4 regions of the Paraburkholderia sp. GAS448 genome follow, and region 3 is predicted to be linked to each of the others. Evidence: riboswitches for the same ligand, from Rfam matches in the RefSeq annotation. Region 3 holds a riboswitch; each other region holds the start of a gene.
What was found. Region 3 has a riboswitch for cobalamin ahead of P3T23_RS01340 (CbtB domain-containing protein). Riboswitches for the same ligand answer to the same signal wherever they lie in the genome.

Region 1 (4,207 bases), on a different contig from region 3:
GACGATACCTCGGCAATCCCGGCGATGCCCGGCTCCGGACAACTCGAGTGATAGAAGAGAACACCGTCGCCCACCTGCATCATGTCGCGCATGAAGTTGCGCGCCTGATAGTTGCGCACGCCCGTCCAGGGGAGGGTGTGCCGAGGGGCGTTGGCGAGGTGGTCGATGCTTGCTTCGTCCGGTTCGGACTTCATTAGCCAGTAGCGCATGAGTCGATTTGAACGTTGAGAAGAACACAGGATAAGCGCAATGCGTGACGCGGCGCTAGCGATGCGGAAGGAACACTACAAACGGAAACGGCATCGGACGATTGTCCGATGCCGTTGAATAGGTCCCCGCCATAGCCGCTAGGCCGGCATCCTGAACCGGGAGTTCAGAATTGGTCGCAGTTAGCAGCACTTCGGGTACATCAGACGGAGTGACGCGCACACCCGTGCTGCAAATTTCCGCAACCGTGCACATGGCATTGGTTCAAGGAATATATGACCTTGGCGAACCAGGCAGGGAAGCTGACAAAACTGACTGGATCCAGACGCTCGAGGTTACCTCGGGTGACCTCGCGAACTGCTCTGAATCCGAAGCGGGCCCGATGTTCCAGATGGCCTGCCTCTGAATAACTTTTACTGCACACCGTACTGCTGGATCACTGCGCCCAGCTGTTCGTTCATTGAGTGCATTGTACGCCGGATTTCTTCGGCGGGAAATGATTCTCCATGACGTACGCTAGCCTGCAGCTTAAGCAGTTCCGATGCCAGCGACAGCGCAGCCATGACGGCAATGCGATCCTGGCCGCGAACGTTGCTGGTCGAACGGATCTTCGACATCTCTGCATCGACGCGCGCAACGGCTTCGAGCAGCGCGGCTTCGGTTTCCGGCGAACAGGCGAGACGATAGGGCTGGCCGAGGATCGAGACTTCGATCTGCTTTGCGGTCATGCGTTTTCTCCGTGGCGGGTGACGTCGCCGCCGGCTTCAGTTTCGACTTCCTGCTGCGACGACGCGAGCAGATCAAGTTGATTGTCCGGCTCGGCGTGAGCTTTCGCTCGCGGGAGTTTTTCGAGGATCGCGTTCAGGCGCACCTGGGCGTCGTCGATCTTCGATGAAAGCGTATCGCGCTCCGCCTGCAGCGCGTTGCGCTCTTCGCGCATCTGCTCGAGCTCGGCACGCGCGGCTTCGCATTCTGCGCGAGCGTCGGCGAGCTGCTGTTCAAGCGCGCGACGCGCTTCGTGATGACGCTGGCTGATTTCGATCAGCCGGCCAATATTCTGTGAGAGTGTTTCGAGTTCGGTGAGCATGTGCTGCGTCCTCTAAAGACACGGCATTTTAGCGCGGAATGTGACAGCTTCCGACAATTGTCTCGTTTCGAGACGTAACAGCTCTGCTTTATACCTGTTTTATGCGTGTTTCGAGCGAGTTTCGTGCCTGTGGCATGCAGAAATTTTGCTCGCATTGCACGCGACGTGCGCACGCGAATTGCAGGAATCGACCTTTCTTGACGCCCCAGGAGGCCGCTCCTACACTTGCGGCACTTTGGTGCCCGCGCGCGTTTTCACATCGTGCGCAGTTAAACGGGAAACAGGAAGCCGCGTCCGCCAGGACGAGCCAACCTGTGCTGCCCCCGCAACGGTAAGCGACCGCATGATGTCATGCAGGTCGACCTGGGCGCGCCTCCAGCGAGGCGCGCGATGCCACTGCGCTATTCGTGCGTGGGAAGGCGGGTCGATGTGTCGCCAGCCCGGATACCGGCCAGAGTGAGGGGCGTCGTCTGCGTGGCTTCACGCCGGCGGACCGCCCTGTTACGCATCGGCTTGCGGGGAAGCAGGCCAGGCACGCTATCCACAGGAATCAACCGGATGTACACGCCCATCGCCGGCACGGCAGTACTCGCCGTGGCCGGCTTGCCGCTCGGCGCGCAGGCCTTGCCCGCAACGACGGATGAAGCGCCTGCGCTTGCGCAGGATACGGCGCCGTCGGCTGCGCCCGGCGACACTGCAACCGCCAGCACAACGGCCGCTCCCGCCACGAAGCCCGCCAGCACCACGCTCACGCCGATCGTCGTGACTGCGGAGCGCGGCCCGCAGCCGCTCGCCGACGCGATCCCTCAGACCGCGCGGTTCGACCAGCAGGACATCGCCGACACCACGGCGCGCGATCTGCCGGGTTTGCTGCAACTCGCGCCCGGCGCGCAGATCGTGCGCAATGGCGGCCCGGGTTCGTCCGCGAGTCTGTTCCTGCGGGGCGCTTCGGCACAGCAGTCGCTCGTGTTGATAGATGGTGTGCGTGTCGATTCGGTCAGCCTCGGTAGTGCACAGATCGAGCAGATCCCGCTCGATCAGGTCGATCACGTCGAAGTGGTGAACGGCAATGTGTCGGCGCTATATGGTTCCGGCGCGATTGGCGGCGTGGTGCAGGTGTTCACGAAGGACGGCGGTGATCATCCGCCGCGCTTCAATTTCTCCGTCGGCTATGGCAGCTATCACACGCAAAGCCAGCAGGCCGGTGTGAACGGTGCGCTCGACAGGGACGGCGCGACGACCTTCAGCCTGTCGCTCGCGCGGACAAAAACCGACGGCTTTTCGTCGATCGATCCCGCGCTCGCGCCGGTCAATCCGAACGCCAATGGCTATCTGAACGAAAGCATCTCGGCATCGCTGCGCCACACATTCAACGACAGGTGGGACGCGGGCATCCGCTATTTCCAGTCGAACGGCAACGACAGCTTCGACGATCCGTTCGGCGCGCCCACCGATCTCAACAATCTATACAGCAGGATTCAGCAGGCTTCGGTATTCGCGAACGGTCGCGTGACCGACTGGTGGACGACGCACTTCGTCGTCGCGACGGGCAACGATCGCAGCACCACGGCGTTGAACGGCCTTTATACCGACCACTTCAACACCGACAACCATCAGTACACGTGGCAGAACGATTTCACGTTCGCGCCGCAGCAGAAGGTCCAGGCAGGCTACGAGCATCTCGACCAGAGCCTCGATTCGGATGAGTACGGCGCGCCCGACCGTCACGTGGACTCCGGGTTTATCGGCTATACGGGGCGCTTCGGCGGCAGCCAGTTCCAGGCAAACGTGCGGCGCGACCAGTACTCCGATTTCGGCGGCGCGAACAGTTACTATCTCGGCTATGGCTACGATCTGAACGAGCACTGGAAGGTGACCGCAAGCTGGTCGGATGCATTCCGCGCGCCGACCTTCAACGATCTGTACTTTCCGGAGAGCGGCAATCCGTCCATCCAGCCGGAACACAGTCATTCGATTGAAGCGGCGTTGCAGTACGCATCGGATGCCCTGGGCGTGTTGCGACTGACCGCGTTCCAGACGCGCCATACGAACCTGATCGAATATCAACAGGTCACGCCGGGCGTGTATGTCGCGCAGAACGTCGGGCGGGCGAAGGTGCAGGGGCTCGAAGGATCGTGGAGCGGCCATCTGGGCAAGACTGACGTGCGTGCTTCGCTGACGGTGCAGAATCCCGTCGACGAAGACACGAACACCGATCTGAACCGGCGCGCGCGCCGCTTCGCATCGCTCTCGGCGAACCGCGACGTTGCAGGATGGCGCGTGGGCGGCGAGTGGATCGTAAGTGGCGAGCGCGACGATACCGGCAATACCCTCGGCGGCTATGGTGTAGTGAACCTCTCCGCGCGCTACAACATCACGAAGGCGTGGTACGTGGCCGCGCAGATCCAGAATCTCTTCGACAAGGACTATGAACTGGCCTACACATACAACACGCCACGACGCGGCGCCTGGCTCACGCTCGGCTGGCAGCAGCAGTGATGCGCATGGTGTACTGAGCCATCGTGTCTTCTGAAACCACGCCCATGAGTCGCCTCGCACTACGCACCGTTGCCGGCATGACCGCGAAGCGCGCGGCCGCGATCTGGCTCGTGCTCGGCGTGCTGGCGTTCCTCGTGTTTGTCGCATCGCTCATGCTTGGCAGCGTGCCCGTCTCGCCGGTGCGCGTGCTGGCTGCGCTGCTGCCGTGGCATGGCAGCAGCGAGTTGGCATCGACGGATCTCGCGGGTGAAATCGTCCGCAGCCTGCGCCTGCCGCGCGCGCTTGCCGGATTCGCGTGCGGCGCATTGCTCGCCGTTGCCGGTGCCCTGTTGCAGGTGCTGCTGCGCAATCCGCTCGCCGAACCGTACGTGCTAGGCGTGTCTGGCGGCGCGGCCAGCTTCGCGCTGATCGCGA
Region 2 (4,207 bases), on a different contig from region 3:
GCACGGGTTCGTCAGCGAGCGGGGAAAAATACGTGACGCGCGCGCCCAGTGTCTCCAGCAGCTGAACGTTGGCGGGATAGATGAACGCGAAGGCTGCATCGCGTGCTATCGCGATGTGCTTGCCGTCGAGAAGACGGGGGACCGCCGTGTGCACCACCGGTCCGAAGTCTACCGCTTGCGGCAGTTCGACCAGTTGCGTCTGCGCAAGCGCGTCGGCCGCGCGATCGAGCCGTGCGTCGAGGTCCGCTATTTCGTCCGCCTGGTGCAGACCCAGATGGCGATCGGGCAGTTCGATATCGTCCTTGCTTGCGATGTATCCGGTCCACTGGATTCCGGCCGGCAACGCTTCTTCCAGCATCTGCGCATGACGCGGCGACCCGACGCGATTGGCGAACACGCCATGAAACGGCACGTGCGGCCGGTAGTTCGCGAGCCCAAAAGCAACCGCACCGAAGGTCTGCGCCATCGCTTTCGCTGAAATCACGGCGACGACCGGTACGCCAAACGTCGTCGCCAGATCGGCGCTGCTCGGCGTGCCGTCATAGAGGCCCATGACGCCTTCGATCAGGATCAGATCGGCCTCGGCGGCCGCTTCGGCGAGCAGCGTGCGACAGGCCGCTTCGCCGACCATCCACAGATCGAGCGACAGCACAGGTGCACCGCTTGCGCGCGCGAGAATCATCGGGTCCAGAAAATCCGGACCGGTCTTGAAGACCCGCACGCGACGCCCCATCCGCTGGTGATAGCGGGCGAGTCCGGCCGTAATCGTGGTCTTGCCCTGACCCGACGCGGGCGCGCTGACGAACAGGGCGGGACACGCGGGCATCGCTCAGAACTCCACGCCGCGCTGCGCTTTCACGCCCTGCTCGCGATACGGGTGCTTGACGATGCGCATTTCCGTGACGAGGTCGGCGGCTTCGATCAGCGCGTCCGGCGCGTGACGTCCGGTCACGACGACGTGCAGCATGTCAGGGCGCGCGGTCAGCACGGCGAGCACTTCATCGAGCGGGAGGTATTCGTACTTTAATACCGTGTTCAGTTCATCGAGAATCACCATTTGATAGTCGCCGCTTTCGATCATCCGGCGCGCTTCGTCCCAGCCCTTGCGAGCGGTGGCGATGTCGGCTTCACGATTCTGCGTATTCCAGGTGTAGCCGTCGCCCATCGTGACGAAATCGCAATGCGCCTGGGCGCCCAGGAAATCGCGCTCAGACGTATGTAGCGCGCCCTTGATGAACTGCACGACGCCGAGCTTCATGCCGTGTCCGAGCACGCGCACGGCCATGCCGAAGGCGGCCGTGGTCTTGCCCTTGCCAGTGCCGGTGTTGACGATCAGCAGACCTTTCTCGACGGTTGCTGCGGCCTGCTTCTTTTCGTGGCCTTCGCGGCGGCGCTGCGTCATGCGTTGATGGGATTCGAGATCTGTTTTCATGGCGTCTCCTGTTGCCGGGATCCTGTGTGATGATGATGTGGTGATGGAGGCAATCGCGACGGTTACGCCGTCGACCACCGTTTTGCCGACGATCAATATCGAGTCGGGAGAAGCGAGAAGCGCGCAGGGCTCACAGACGCCGTCGACGCCTGCGAGCCCGCGAACTGTGTGAGAGGGCGTCGGCACCGCGCCAAACCCGGCGATCTGCTCGCGCGTAAACCTTCGCAACGGAAGGGCATGACGCGCACAGAATTCGATTAACCCAGGCTCCTCTGCTTTCGATTCGATCGTCGCAACCTCGCGAATGTTGTCGAACGGTATGCCCGCGAGCGCTACCCTCACCGCCGCCTCGATCTGTCGCGCCGAAGTCAGCCGCCTGCAACCGATGCCTACGGTGAGCGTCTTCATCGATCGTGGCTCGCCGATGGGATGCCGTGCGCCGACACACCGCCGATCACGACAATCGCGGGCGAACCGAGTCCGGCGCTGGCCACGTGGCCCGCGAGCGTATCGAGTTGGGCGAGCACATGGCGCTGCTCGGGGCGCGTCGCCGATTCGATCGCGGCGCATGGCGTTTGCGGATCCATCCCGGCCTGTAACAGCGCCGTGACGATCTCGTTCAGGCGACGCATGCCCATATAGACGACGAGCGTCATGCGTGTGGCGACCAGCGCGTTCCAGTCCGGCTCGCTGCTGCCCGCGCCATGACCTGTGACGAACACGACGCCCTGCGCGTGATCCCGGTGCGTCACAGGGATGCCGATCGCTGCCGGCGCCGCGATGCCCGCCGTAATGCCGTTGATGATTTCGACCTGAATGCCTTCGGCCCGCAGCGCCTGTTGCTCTTCGCCGCCACGGCCGAAGACGAACGGGTCACCGCCTTTCAGTCGTGCGACGCTGCGCCCGGCGCGCAGATGGGCAAGCATCGTGGCGACAATGTCGGCCTGCGAGGCCGATGGCTGGCCGCCGCGCTTGCCCACGTACACGACCTCGGCGTCGGTCCGCGCGAACTGCAGGACATCGGGATTCACGAGATCGTCGACGAGTACGACGTCGGCCTCGCCGAGCGCGCGCGTTGCCTTCAGTGTCATCAACTCGACGTCGCCGGGGCCGGCGCCGATCAGCCAGGCGCGGCTCATCGCGGGCAGCACGGCGCTCGCCGCGCCATGTTGGTGGGAGACGGGAGCGGGAGGGCCGTCACAAGGACGAGCCCGGAAAATGAATGGGTCATGCGATGCCACACGTCATGCGCAACGACGGCGCGTCTCGCGCGCGCGGCCGGTCGCGCTCAGGCACCAGGTTCCGTCCCCCGCGGATCCGGCGTTCGGCGAAAAGCGACGGTCGCCCCTTGCGTTGGCCGGTATCCGGGCTGACGACCTCATGCCATTCGCCTTCCCGGCTGCCAGACGCAGACAGTGGCGTTGAATGACATGCGCGGACCGAAGTCCGCAGGCCGCTTACCGTTGCGGGGACAGCACAGGCCGGGCGCGTTGCCGCGCTTCCTGTTTCCCGTTTAACTGCACATGCGAACGCACGTGCGGGCACCAAACGCGCGCATACGATAGCACGGCTTTGCCCAGCGCAGGCTGCAGGGGTCTTCAGTTGCCCTCAGTTCCCTTCAGGCAGGGCGTTTTCTTGACGTCGGGGTTGACGGAGCCTACACTCCCACGCACTCTGGTGCTCGCGTGCACGCTCTGTGCACGCAGTTAAACGGGAAACAGGGAGCCTGTCCTGCACGGATCGGGCCAACCTGTGCTGCCCCCGCAACGGTAAGCGAAGGCATCGTGAAAACGATGCAAAGCTGGCTTCAATGCGTGCACGTCATGACCTGACAGGCAGGCATCTGTCCACTGCGCGTGATGTCGAATGCGCGGGAAGGCGAAGCGGCGTTTTCGCGAGCCCGGATACCGGCCAGAAAATACGGGTTGGCGCCGCGGGGATGCGGCGCATGGTCCAGATAGTCCACGAATTCACTGAGCTTCCGGTTGTTTCCGTAAGGCCGTATTTCGTCCCCGCGTGTTGCCCGACGATCGTCTGACGTTGCGACTGTCGCATCGCGGCGTGAGCATGCCGCAGGGCGTTGCGGGCGGGCATCCGGTGAAGTTCGGGGCTTCATCCTTCAAACAGTCCACCACCCTGGAGTCAGGATGCAGACGCGCAAAATTCCCGTAACGATCGTCACGGGCTTCCTCGGCAGCGGCAAAACCACCTTGCTTCGGCACATTCTTCAACACGCGGGCGGACTCCGGATCGCGGTGATCGTCAACGAATTCGGCGAACTGGGGATCGACGGCGAGATCCTGAAGGGTTGCGGCATCGGTTGCGACGAGGAAGGCCGCGAGGTGGAAGGGCAACTGTACGAACTGGCGAACGGCTGCCTGTGCTGCACGGTGCAGGAGGAATTCTTCCCGGTCATGGAGCGACTGGTTGAGCGTCGAGGCCAGATCGACCACGTGCTGATTGAAACGTCCGGCCTTGCGTTGCCCAAGCCGCTCGTGCAGGCATTCAACTGGCCGCAGATCAAGAACAGCTTCACCGTCGACGCAGTGGTCACGGTAGTCGACGGGCCTGCCGCAGTGAGCGGCCAGTTCGCGGAGAATCCGCAGGCAGTCGATGCCCAGCGCAAGGCCGACCCGAATCTTGACCACGAATCGCCGCTGCATGAACTGTTCGAAGACCAGTTGTCCGCCGCCGATCTGGTGATTCTCAACAAGACCGATCTGCTTGACGATGCGCAACTCGCTGCGGCCGAAATGTTGATTCGCGAAGAAATTC
Region 3 (4,207 bases):
GCGGAACGCGAGTCCCTGCAGCTCGCTGCGCTCTTCCGCAAGGCGCTGTTCTGCCACCTTGCGCTCGGTGATGTCGTGGGCCGTCGCTGTCAGTGCTTCGGGCTCGCCGGAAAACGGATCGATCACCGGGCGAAGATAGGTTTCCATCCACAGAATCCGGCCATCCGGGCACGGGAAGCGGCTTACCTGGGAAGCCTCCGTCGCGTCGCGTGCCAGCCGGCCGATGGTGGCGGCCAGCGCCTCGCGATCCTCGGGCAACACAAGGTCCGGGTAATACACGCCTGTGAGATCGTCGGGCGCCCATTTCATGACGGCCTTCGCGCGCGGCGAAACATAGGTGAGACGGCCGTCGAGCGACATGCTCATCACGATGTCGGTCGCGTTCTCCGCCAGGATCCGGTAGCGGCGCTCACCCTCGCGCAGCAGCCCGACGAGACGGTTGCGCAATGACTGGGTGACGCTGATCGGCAGCGCGATGCCCAACGCCGCGAGCAGGAACAGCTGCAGCGCGAAGATGCGCCCTTCCATGCTCTGATAGTGAAACATCCAGAGCGGCCCCGAGCCGCGCATCGTGAAGGTGACCGCGATCGCAAGGCATAGCAGCAAACCCAGCAGCACGCCGGCGAGATCGGCCTGAAACGCCAGCAGAACGATCGGCGGGAGCGCCCAGTAAAGCAGATGAACACGGTTTTGCCCAAATACGCCCGTGGTCACGACGCAGACCAGTAGCAACAGCAGCCCCGTCTTCCAGCGGCGGTCGGGGTGCAAGAGGCCTTTTACTTCGCCGGTCCAGAAGACCACTGCCGCCGGCGTGAAAAGGACGAGACTCAGCGCATCCGAAATGAACCAGTTGGCGAGGTTCGGCAACATATTTCCGCTGAGTTGTCCGCGCAGCAAGGTTACGGCGACCAGCCCCGACAGGACGGGCGCAAGCAGGATGGCGCCAGCGAGAAAGCGGACGAGTTGCTTCGAACGGATCAGTTCGACGACCGACGAGATACGTGGCGCGAAGCTGAACGCCACCAGCACTTCGAGCATGTCGGCAGCTGTGTAGGAGGACGAGACCGCGAGACTCAGGCCGAGCAGATTGGCCGCGAGATTGCCCGCCAGCCCACCGGCAAAGACCCAGGTCACCCGCCCCGGCCGCGCCACCATCATCTGCGCGAGCAGCACCGCGTTGGTCAGCCAGATCGGCGCGATTTCGCCGGCCATGCTCTTGAGTGCCCCGCTCGCCATGCAGGTGAGCATCGTCACCACGAACGCAAGCGACAGGGTCCAGAGCGGCGCGGCCCATCGGCGTGAACGCAATGACTCAGCAAACGCCTTGAACCCAGGAGTTGGCCCTTCGGATGACAGCCCCATTTATTCGCTCTCTCTGATTCTTTTTCTTGCTATCCGCGGAAATCCGCGGACGATACGCCAGCTTCGCTGGAGTCAGGACGTTCCGGACATCGCCCCAGACCCCATCAGGGAGAAGCGGTAAACCGCCCCTACGCATCTGCTTATCGGCAGGTTGCGCCGGATCTTGAGACTTCCTTCGTGCGACTTTCACATTGAAAGCAATTTAACCCTGGACTTGCGGGCGCCAGCCGCGCGGGCTCAGACAATGTCCCGCACAATGGCAAGACGCCGAACGCAACCGCGGCGACACGGTCGGGTTCGGCGTCAGAAACACGCGGAAGGGATTGGACTTGCTAAAGGTTGTGAAGAATACGGCTGCCGAGGGTTCCGGTGAAGCCGGCGCCCGCTCGGCTAACTGCACGACTTGTGCAGCGACGCAGCCCGGGCGCCCAAAGCAGTCAGCCCGCTACAGCCAGGCCGACTTGCCAGCTGCGCGCCCCCCGTGCTGCGCGCGCTCGCTGCGTTCGACCAGCCAGCCGAACAACAGGCCGATCGTCGTCCAGATGATCAACTGCATGCCGATGGCCGCAACGCGGAAGTGCCACAGCAGCGTGGCCGGAAAGGCATCCGGTACTTCGTTGATCGTCGGCAGCGCGATCTGCACCGCCGCGATGATCGCGACGTATACCAGGCCGCCCACGATCGCCGCGTTCCACTGGCCGAAGCGCACGACTGCGCGTCTTCGCACCTTCAGCGAGAACACCAGTGCGGCAATTGATATCGCGATCATCAGGAAGAACAGCCCGGTACGCTGGCCGATCGTTTCAGGGTCGCCGATCGATGGTGGATTGGCCGGGTACTTGAGATTCGGCACAATCACCAGCGCAATGAACGCGGCAACCGCAAGCGCCGCCGACAACGCGCGCGGACCGAGCTTGCCGACCCGCCCGTACGCATACGCGAAGGTGAGCGAGAACAGGCCGCCGAGGGCCGCGCCATAGACCACCACGCCAGTCAGCAGGCCGAGACCCGCCTGCGTTTCACGGCTGACCAGTTCCGGCTCCGCCGCTTCGCCGCGTGCGGCGGCGGCTTTTTCTTCGAACGAAATAGCCTGATTGACGTGCGGTTCACCGGCCACCCGGGCGAATGCGAACGTGAGCAAGCCCGCGGCGATGCCTGCGAGCATCCCGCGCAATAACAGTCTGCCTACCATCAGGAACCCCCGTTAGTGGCAGGGGAAGCCGAGCAGGTGGCGAGCGTCGTGAACGAACTCGTGCACGTACATGCCAGGAACCAGCGAAGTCGCGCCCTGTTCGGCGCCGACGAAATACAGTGCGAGCAACAGCAGCAAGCCGCCGAAGACCACCCATGGCAGCAGTTCGCGCAGGGGAATCGGTGTCGGTTGAGCAGTGGGCTTGAAAACGGTGTCAGTCATGACGGAACTCTCCAGAGGTTACGCGCCCCGATAGTCGAACAGGAAGGGATGACACGAAGCTCAGGTCTGGCTTTCGGCTTGTGGATGAACCGATTACAGTGGCGCGACCGCGCCGGGCTTACACCGGCTTCCTCGCTTCAGTGGCGTTATTCTACGCGCTAAACTTCGCTGCGCAGCGCGATGAATGAGCAAAGCGCGCGACACTTTCAACCAGAAGGACACAGGATGCAGACACGGCTGCTGTTGATCAGTCACGCTGCAACGGCGGCGCTGCGCAGCGGACGGTTTCCCACCGACGATCCGCTGGACGCACGCGGTCTCGCCCAGGTCGCGGCATGCCGCGCGCGCGTGATGTCGCTGGCGGGTGAGGCGGATGCGGTCTTCTGCAGCCCCGCGGCGTGCGCGCGTGACACGGCTGAGGGGCTTGGATTCACCGCCGTCCCCGTCGAAGCGCTGGCCGACATGAACCTGGGGCAATGGCGTGGCAGGCGTCTTGCAGACGTCGCCAGCGAAGAGGCCGATGCGCTGGCGGCATGGGCTCGCGAAGCCGATGCGGCGCCTCCCGATGGCGAATCGTTCGGGGCGGTGCGCCTGCGCGTCGGCGCATGGCTCGATGCGCTCGAGCTGGACCATTCCTCCATGGCCGTCGCCGTCACGCATGCCGCCGTGATCCGGGCGGCGATCGTTCATGCGCTGGGCGCGTCGCCCGAGTCGTTTGCACGCATCGATATTGCGCCGCTTTCGGTCGTCGAATTGCGGTGTTCGATTCGCGGCGGGTGGACGTGGTGGGCCGCTCAGGTGCAGTGAACATCGTTGATGTCGCGGTTGTCGCGGCGCTTGCGCGGTCGGGATCAGAACCCGGTGGCGGATACCGGCCGCGATCAGCAACTGGCTGCGGCTCGATGACGGATCGCTCGTAGTGATCACCGGCGGTGCCCCTGACGACGCGCGCTGATACACCGTCTCCAGATACGCGTCGGTGCGCTTCGAGAGCAGGTAGTCCACAGGGAGGTCTTCGGGTCTACCGGCTTGGCATAACACCGGTCCGCCAACATTGTCACTGTGCCCGCTCACTCCATCATTGCGGCGTCGGGCGGAGCGATTTGACATCGGAAGATGACGCGCCAAAATAGTTTGACAAAAGTTGACACCTGGGCCGACCCCGGCCGCGATACTCTAGTGCGGTGTTCGTTTAATTTTCCTCTGATCTGCTAACTATTTCAGGACGGCTGAGGGGAGCAATACGTTTATGCAAAACATGTATTTAAAAATAAGTAGTACAGATGTTAAGTGAAGTTGAACACGAAAGCTGTCCCATCGTGCGACTGGCTGCTCGTGGACTTAGCCTGCGTTGCTTGCGGGCGCTTTTATCTCTAAGGGGGAGTTGGAAATGTCGGAACGGGAACGTAAAGGAACACTGCATCGCTTCGC
Region 4 (4,207 bases), on a different contig from region 3:
ACCGACGCATCGCCCAGCGTACAGATAACCGGATTGTCGGCCGGCAGACGCGCACGCGTGATCCCTTCAGCGACCATGCGCGCATCGCAGAGAATCGGCGCGCCGCGCGCGAGTGCCTCGCGGCCCGCTGTGCCGGCTCCGCGCGAAAACCGCAGGTCGTCGACGACGTCGACCATGCCGCACGCGTGGATGACGCGCACCGCGAGCTTTTCGAGGTCGGCGGGAATCCGGCTCAGGTTGGCCTCCGCGCGGATCGTCGCGAAAGATTGGCGATAGATCTCCTGACCGTCGCGAATGTAATCAAGCATCGAGGGGGCTCCGGGCCAACCGCTCCAGAGAGTCGGCGGCCTGTTCGATTGTCAGATGGTGCGCGATGCACTGCCCGAATCCGGGTGTGCCATCGCGACGATAAAGGTCGTAGCGTCCTGGCGCGACTGCGAGCAGCGTATAGGGTGCGCAATGGGCCGCCGCGCATGAACGCGGGCAGCCGCTCAGGTGCACTTCGACACGCTCGGGCAGCCGCGCGGCGAGCAGGCGTGCGTCGGCTTTTGTGTCGGCGTTGCCCTTCGCGCAGCCGGTCGAACCGGCACAGGCGATGACGCGTGTGAGCGGATCGGCTGGTTCGCAGGCGAGTCCTAATGACGCGAGTCGTTCAAGCGCGCCCGGCACGGCATGAGGCTCGATGTCCGGTAACAGCACACCTTGCCAGGGCGTCATGCGAAGTGTTCCATTGCCGGCTTCGGAAGCAAGCCCAGCAAGGCCATGGAGCATCGACGAGTCCAGACGCCCCAGCGGCGGCTGTCCGCCCACATGCCACAAACCGTTTGCAATTTGCTGATGTGCGCCGAGTCGAAATGACGCGTCAGCAGGAGCGCGATGCCACGTCTCTACGGATTGCTCGCGCAACAGGGTGAAATTGACTCGCCGCTTCACGCGTTCCAGAATGGTGTCCGAAGAATGTGTCGCGAGCAGGTTGCGCATGCGGGTGTCGTCGGGGGAAGCCAGCTCCAGGAACGTGTCCAGCAGCGCGCAGACAAGCTCTGGCACTTCGGATGGCTCGACCGCGGCAAGCGCTGGAGGAGGTGCGGCGTCACTTCCGGCAACAGGCGGGCAGCCCGCCAGACCGAATGCGAAGCGCACGCGAGCGCCATCGGGCATCGCGGCAAGCCAGATATCGTGGGGATGATCGAGCATCGCGAGCCGCTCGCCGCCGTCGAGCAGCAGTGCAAATTTTGGGGACAGCGCGGCGAAACGCGGCGTGCCTTGCAGCAGCGCGAGAATGTGCGCCGCAAGCGGCGTCGTGTCGATCAACGCGTGGGGGTCTCGTCCCGCGAGCGGGCTTGTCATCAGGTTGCGGATGTCGTCGCGGGCGCTGGCGCTCATGCTATCCATGGCCTCTGCGCCGCCGCGCGGCCCGAGCCCCGCTTCCAGCAGGTGTTCGATCAGCGCCGTTTCGTGGCCTGCCCGTACGCCGCGTATCTGCAGGTTCGAGCGATTGGTCGCCTCGATCACCCCGGATGCGTGTTGCCGCGCGGCGTCCGCGATCGCGAGTGCCTCTGGCGCACGCAGTTCTCCGCACGGCAGTTTGATCCTGCAGATACCGCCGTCGCGCGCCGGCACGATGCGCAACAGGCCGGGACAGGCCGAGGGGCGCAGCGTAGCGGGCAATACGGCGGGAGACGAAGTGTGATTCAAGGGGGCACCGGGTTAGCGTCGCGCGACGGCCCGAGCAACCCGCGAAAGGGGCAATGCTGCGGCATCGGTACACCCCGCCCGATGTTGGCTGGCACGAACAGTCTCGCCGGCAGGTCTCCTGGCTGGCAGGTCGTCGTCTGCACCGGCCTTCCCGGTCGAACCAGTGGCGCGGGTAAAGTGCGGACTCGCTGCATACAGTTGCGGGGGCAGCCACAGTGGCACTGTGTTCCCTCTTCGGCCCCGAAGGGCACCGGCGAACGCTGTATTATGCCTTTTTTCGAACAATGCAAGTACGCTGCGGCCTTGGTTGGCGCGCCGCAGCAGAGATATCGGGATTCAGAATGGAGAGGGATGCATGCCGGCATGGCTGACCGTGGTGGGGATGGGCGATGACGGTTTTGCCGGTCTGGGACGGACGGCGCGACGCGCACTGCTCGATGCGTCCGTGGTCTACGGCGGCGAGCGCCATCTTGCGATGCTGCCCGCGCGTCTGCGCGCCCGGCGCGAGCCCTGGCCGCGGCCGTTCGACGTGGCGTCCGTGCTGGCGCATCGTCACGCGGCCGGCTCGATCTGCGTGCTGGCAAGCGGCGACCCGATGCTGTTTGGCGTCGGCGCGACGCTCGCGCGCCAGTTGCCCGCCGACGAGCTGCGTGTGCTGCCCGCGCCGTCGTCGTTGTCGCTTGCGGCCGCGCGTCTTGGCTGGCCGTTGCAGGACGTCGCGACGGTGTCGCTGGTCGGCCGGCCGCTGGCGAGCGTGAATACGCATCTGCACGACGGGACGCGCCTTTTCGTCCTGAGCAGCGACGGCGGCACGCCCGCTGCGATCGCGGCGCAACTCAGCGCACGCGGCTTCGGCCCCAGCCGGATGATCGTGCTGGAGCATCTGGGCGGCGCGGCGGAGCGGCGCATCGACGGTCGCGCCGAGGCGTGGAGCGCCGACAGTATCGCCGCATTGAACCTGATCGCCATCGAATGCCGTGCGGCGGACGATGCCCGCGTGCTGCCGCTGACCAGCGGGCTTCCCGACGATGCCTGGATGCACGACGGCCAGCTGACCAAGCGCGACATCCGCGCGATCACGCTCGCGCGTCTTGCGCCGAGCCCAAACGAGTTGCTGTGGGACGTGGGCGCGGGTTGCGGCTCCATCGGCATCGAATGGATGCGCGCGCATCCATCCTGCCGGGCGCTTGCCATCGAGGCCCATCCCGAACGTCAGCGCTTTATCGAACACAATCGCGATGCGCTGGGGGTGCCGGCGTTGCAGATCGTCGCTGGCCGGGCGCCCGACGCGCTCGACGGGCTCGCTGCGCCCGATGCGATCTTTATCGGTGGCGGCGTGACGGTACCCGGCGTGCTCGACACATGCTGGGAGCGGCTGAAAAGCGGCGGCCGGCTGGTCGCCAATGCCGTGACGTTGCAGGGCGAAGCGGCGCTGGTTGCGTGGCGCGACAGCCATGGCGGCACGTTGACGCGCATCGCGCTTGCGCAGGCGCAACCACTCGGCGGCTTCGATACATGGCGCCAGGCGTTGCCGATTACCCTGCTCGAATCCCGCAAGCCGTGATGCGTGACGAAACCCCCGAACAGCCCGCGCCACTGCGCAGCGGCTATACGACCGGCAGCTGCGCGACGGCGACGTCGCTCGCCGCTGCGCGGCTGCTGCTGACAGGCGTCGCAAGCGACGTGGCCGAAATCGTCCTGCCGAAGGGCCAGCATGTGCCGATGCCGCTCGTGTTTTGCCGCCTGACCGGCGACGGCGCGGAAGCGGGCACGATCAAGGACGCAGGCGACGATCCCGACGTCACGCATGGCGCCGTGGTGTTCGCCCGCGTGCGCCTGCGCGCGGAGCCAGGCGTGAGTTTTCATGCGGGCCCCGGCGTCGGCACGGTCACGCGCGCCGGGCTGACGCTGGCCGTCGGCGAACCCGCGATCAACCCCGTGCCGCGTCAGATGATGACGACGCACCTCACCGAGCTTGCCACCGAACAGGGCTATGCGGGCGGATTCGAAGTGACGGTCGGCGTCGAAGGCGGCGAGGCGCTCGCGCTGAAGACAATGAACCCGAGGCTTGGCATCGTCGGCGGGCTGTCGATTCTGGGGACGACGGGCATCGTCCGGCCGTTTTCGTGCTCGGCGTATATCGCGTCGATTCATCAGGGCATCGATGTCGCGCGGGCCAACGGCTACATGCATATCGCCGCGTGCACAGGAAATGCAAGCGAAGAGGCGATGCGCAAGCATTACCAGTTGCCCGATATCGCCCTGATCGAGATGGGCGATTTTGTCGGCGCTGTGCTCAAGCATGTGCGTCGCGCGCCCGTCGAGCGCCTGAGCGTGTGCGGAGGTTTCGGCAAGCTCAGCAAGCTCGCCGCGGGGCATCTCGATCTGCATAGCCGCAACTCGAGTATCGATCTCGCTCAACTCGCGGCGTGGGCTGCGGAGCACGGCGCGCACGACTCGTTGCAGGACGCGATCCGTGCGTCGAACACCAGCCAGCAGGCGATGGCGATCG

Region 1: it holds a riboswitch for cobalamin, as region 3 does, so the genes downstream of both, P3T23_RS23675 (TonB-dependent receptor plug domain-containing protein) here and P3T23_RS01340 (CbtB domain-containing protein) in region 3, are expected to answer to the same signal.
Region 2: it holds a riboswitch for cobalamin, as region 3 does, so the genes downstream of both, cobA (uroporphyrinogen-III C-methyltransferase) here and P3T23_RS01340 (CbtB domain-containing protein) in region 3, are expected to answer to the same signal.
Region 4: it holds a riboswitch for cobalamin, as region 3 does, so the genes downstream of both, cobG (precorrin-3B synthase) here and P3T23_RS01340 (CbtB domain-containing protein) in region 3, are expected to answer to the same signal.

The regions. Positions count from the first base shown of each region.
Region 1 covers NZ_JBNDKT010000013.1:156,087-160,293, forward strand. The annotation lists gene P3T23_RS23655 (EVE domain-containing protein) at 1-209, opposite strand, end outside; RNA gene ssrS (6S RNA) at 329-510, opposite strand; gene P3T23_RS23665 (cell division protein ZapA) at 621-935, opposite strand; gene P3T23_RS23670 (ATPase) at 932-1,294, opposite strand; cobalamin riboswitch at 1,514-1,764, shown strand; gene P3T23_RS23675 (TonB-dependent receptor plug domain-containing protein) at 1,853-3,793, shown strand; gene P3T23_RS23680 (FecCD family ABC transporter permease) at 3,838-4,207, shown strand, end outside.
Region 2 covers NZ_JBNDKT010000006.1:317,684-321,890, forward strand. The annotation lists gene P3T23_RS14925 (cobyrinate a,c-diamide synthase) at 1-826, opposite strand, end outside; gene cobO (cob(I)yrinic acid a,c-diamide adenosyltransferase) at 830-1,432, opposite strand; partial or broken gene P3T23_RS14935 (cobalamin biosynthesis protein) at 1,541-1,840, opposite strand; gene cobA (uroporphyrinogen-III C-methyltransferase) at 1,837-2,571, opposite strand; cobalamin riboswitch at 2,771-2,997, opposite strand; cobalamin riboswitch at 3,091-3,362, shown strand; gene cobW (cobalamin biosynthesis protein CobW) at 3,580-4,207, shown strand, end outside.
Region 3 covers NZ_JBNDKT010000001.1:298,277-302,483, forward strand. The annotation lists gene P3T23_RS01330 (diguanylate cyclase) at 1-1,308, opposite strand, end outside; gene P3T23_RS01335 (CbtA family protein) at 1,808-2,554, opposite strand; gene P3T23_RS01340 (CbtB domain-containing protein) at 2,567-2,776, opposite strand; cobalamin riboswitch at 2,823-2,953, opposite strand; gene P3T23_RS01345 (histidine phosphatase family protein) at 3,002-3,583, shown strand; partial or broken gene P3T23_RS01350 (porin) at 3,635-3,781, opposite strand.
Region 4 covers NZ_JBNDKT010000006.1:331,817-336,023, forward strand. The annotation lists gene P3T23_RS14980 (precorrin-8X methylmutase) at 1-308, opposite strand, end outside; gene cobG (precorrin-3B synthase) at 301-1,695, opposite strand; cobalamin riboswitch at 1,787-1,965, opposite strand; gene cbiE (precorrin-6y C5,15-methyltransferase (decarboxylating) subunit CbiE) at 2,051-3,259, shown strand; gene P3T23_RS14995 (cobalt-precorrin-5B (C(1))-methyltransferase) at 3,259-4,207, shown strand, end outside.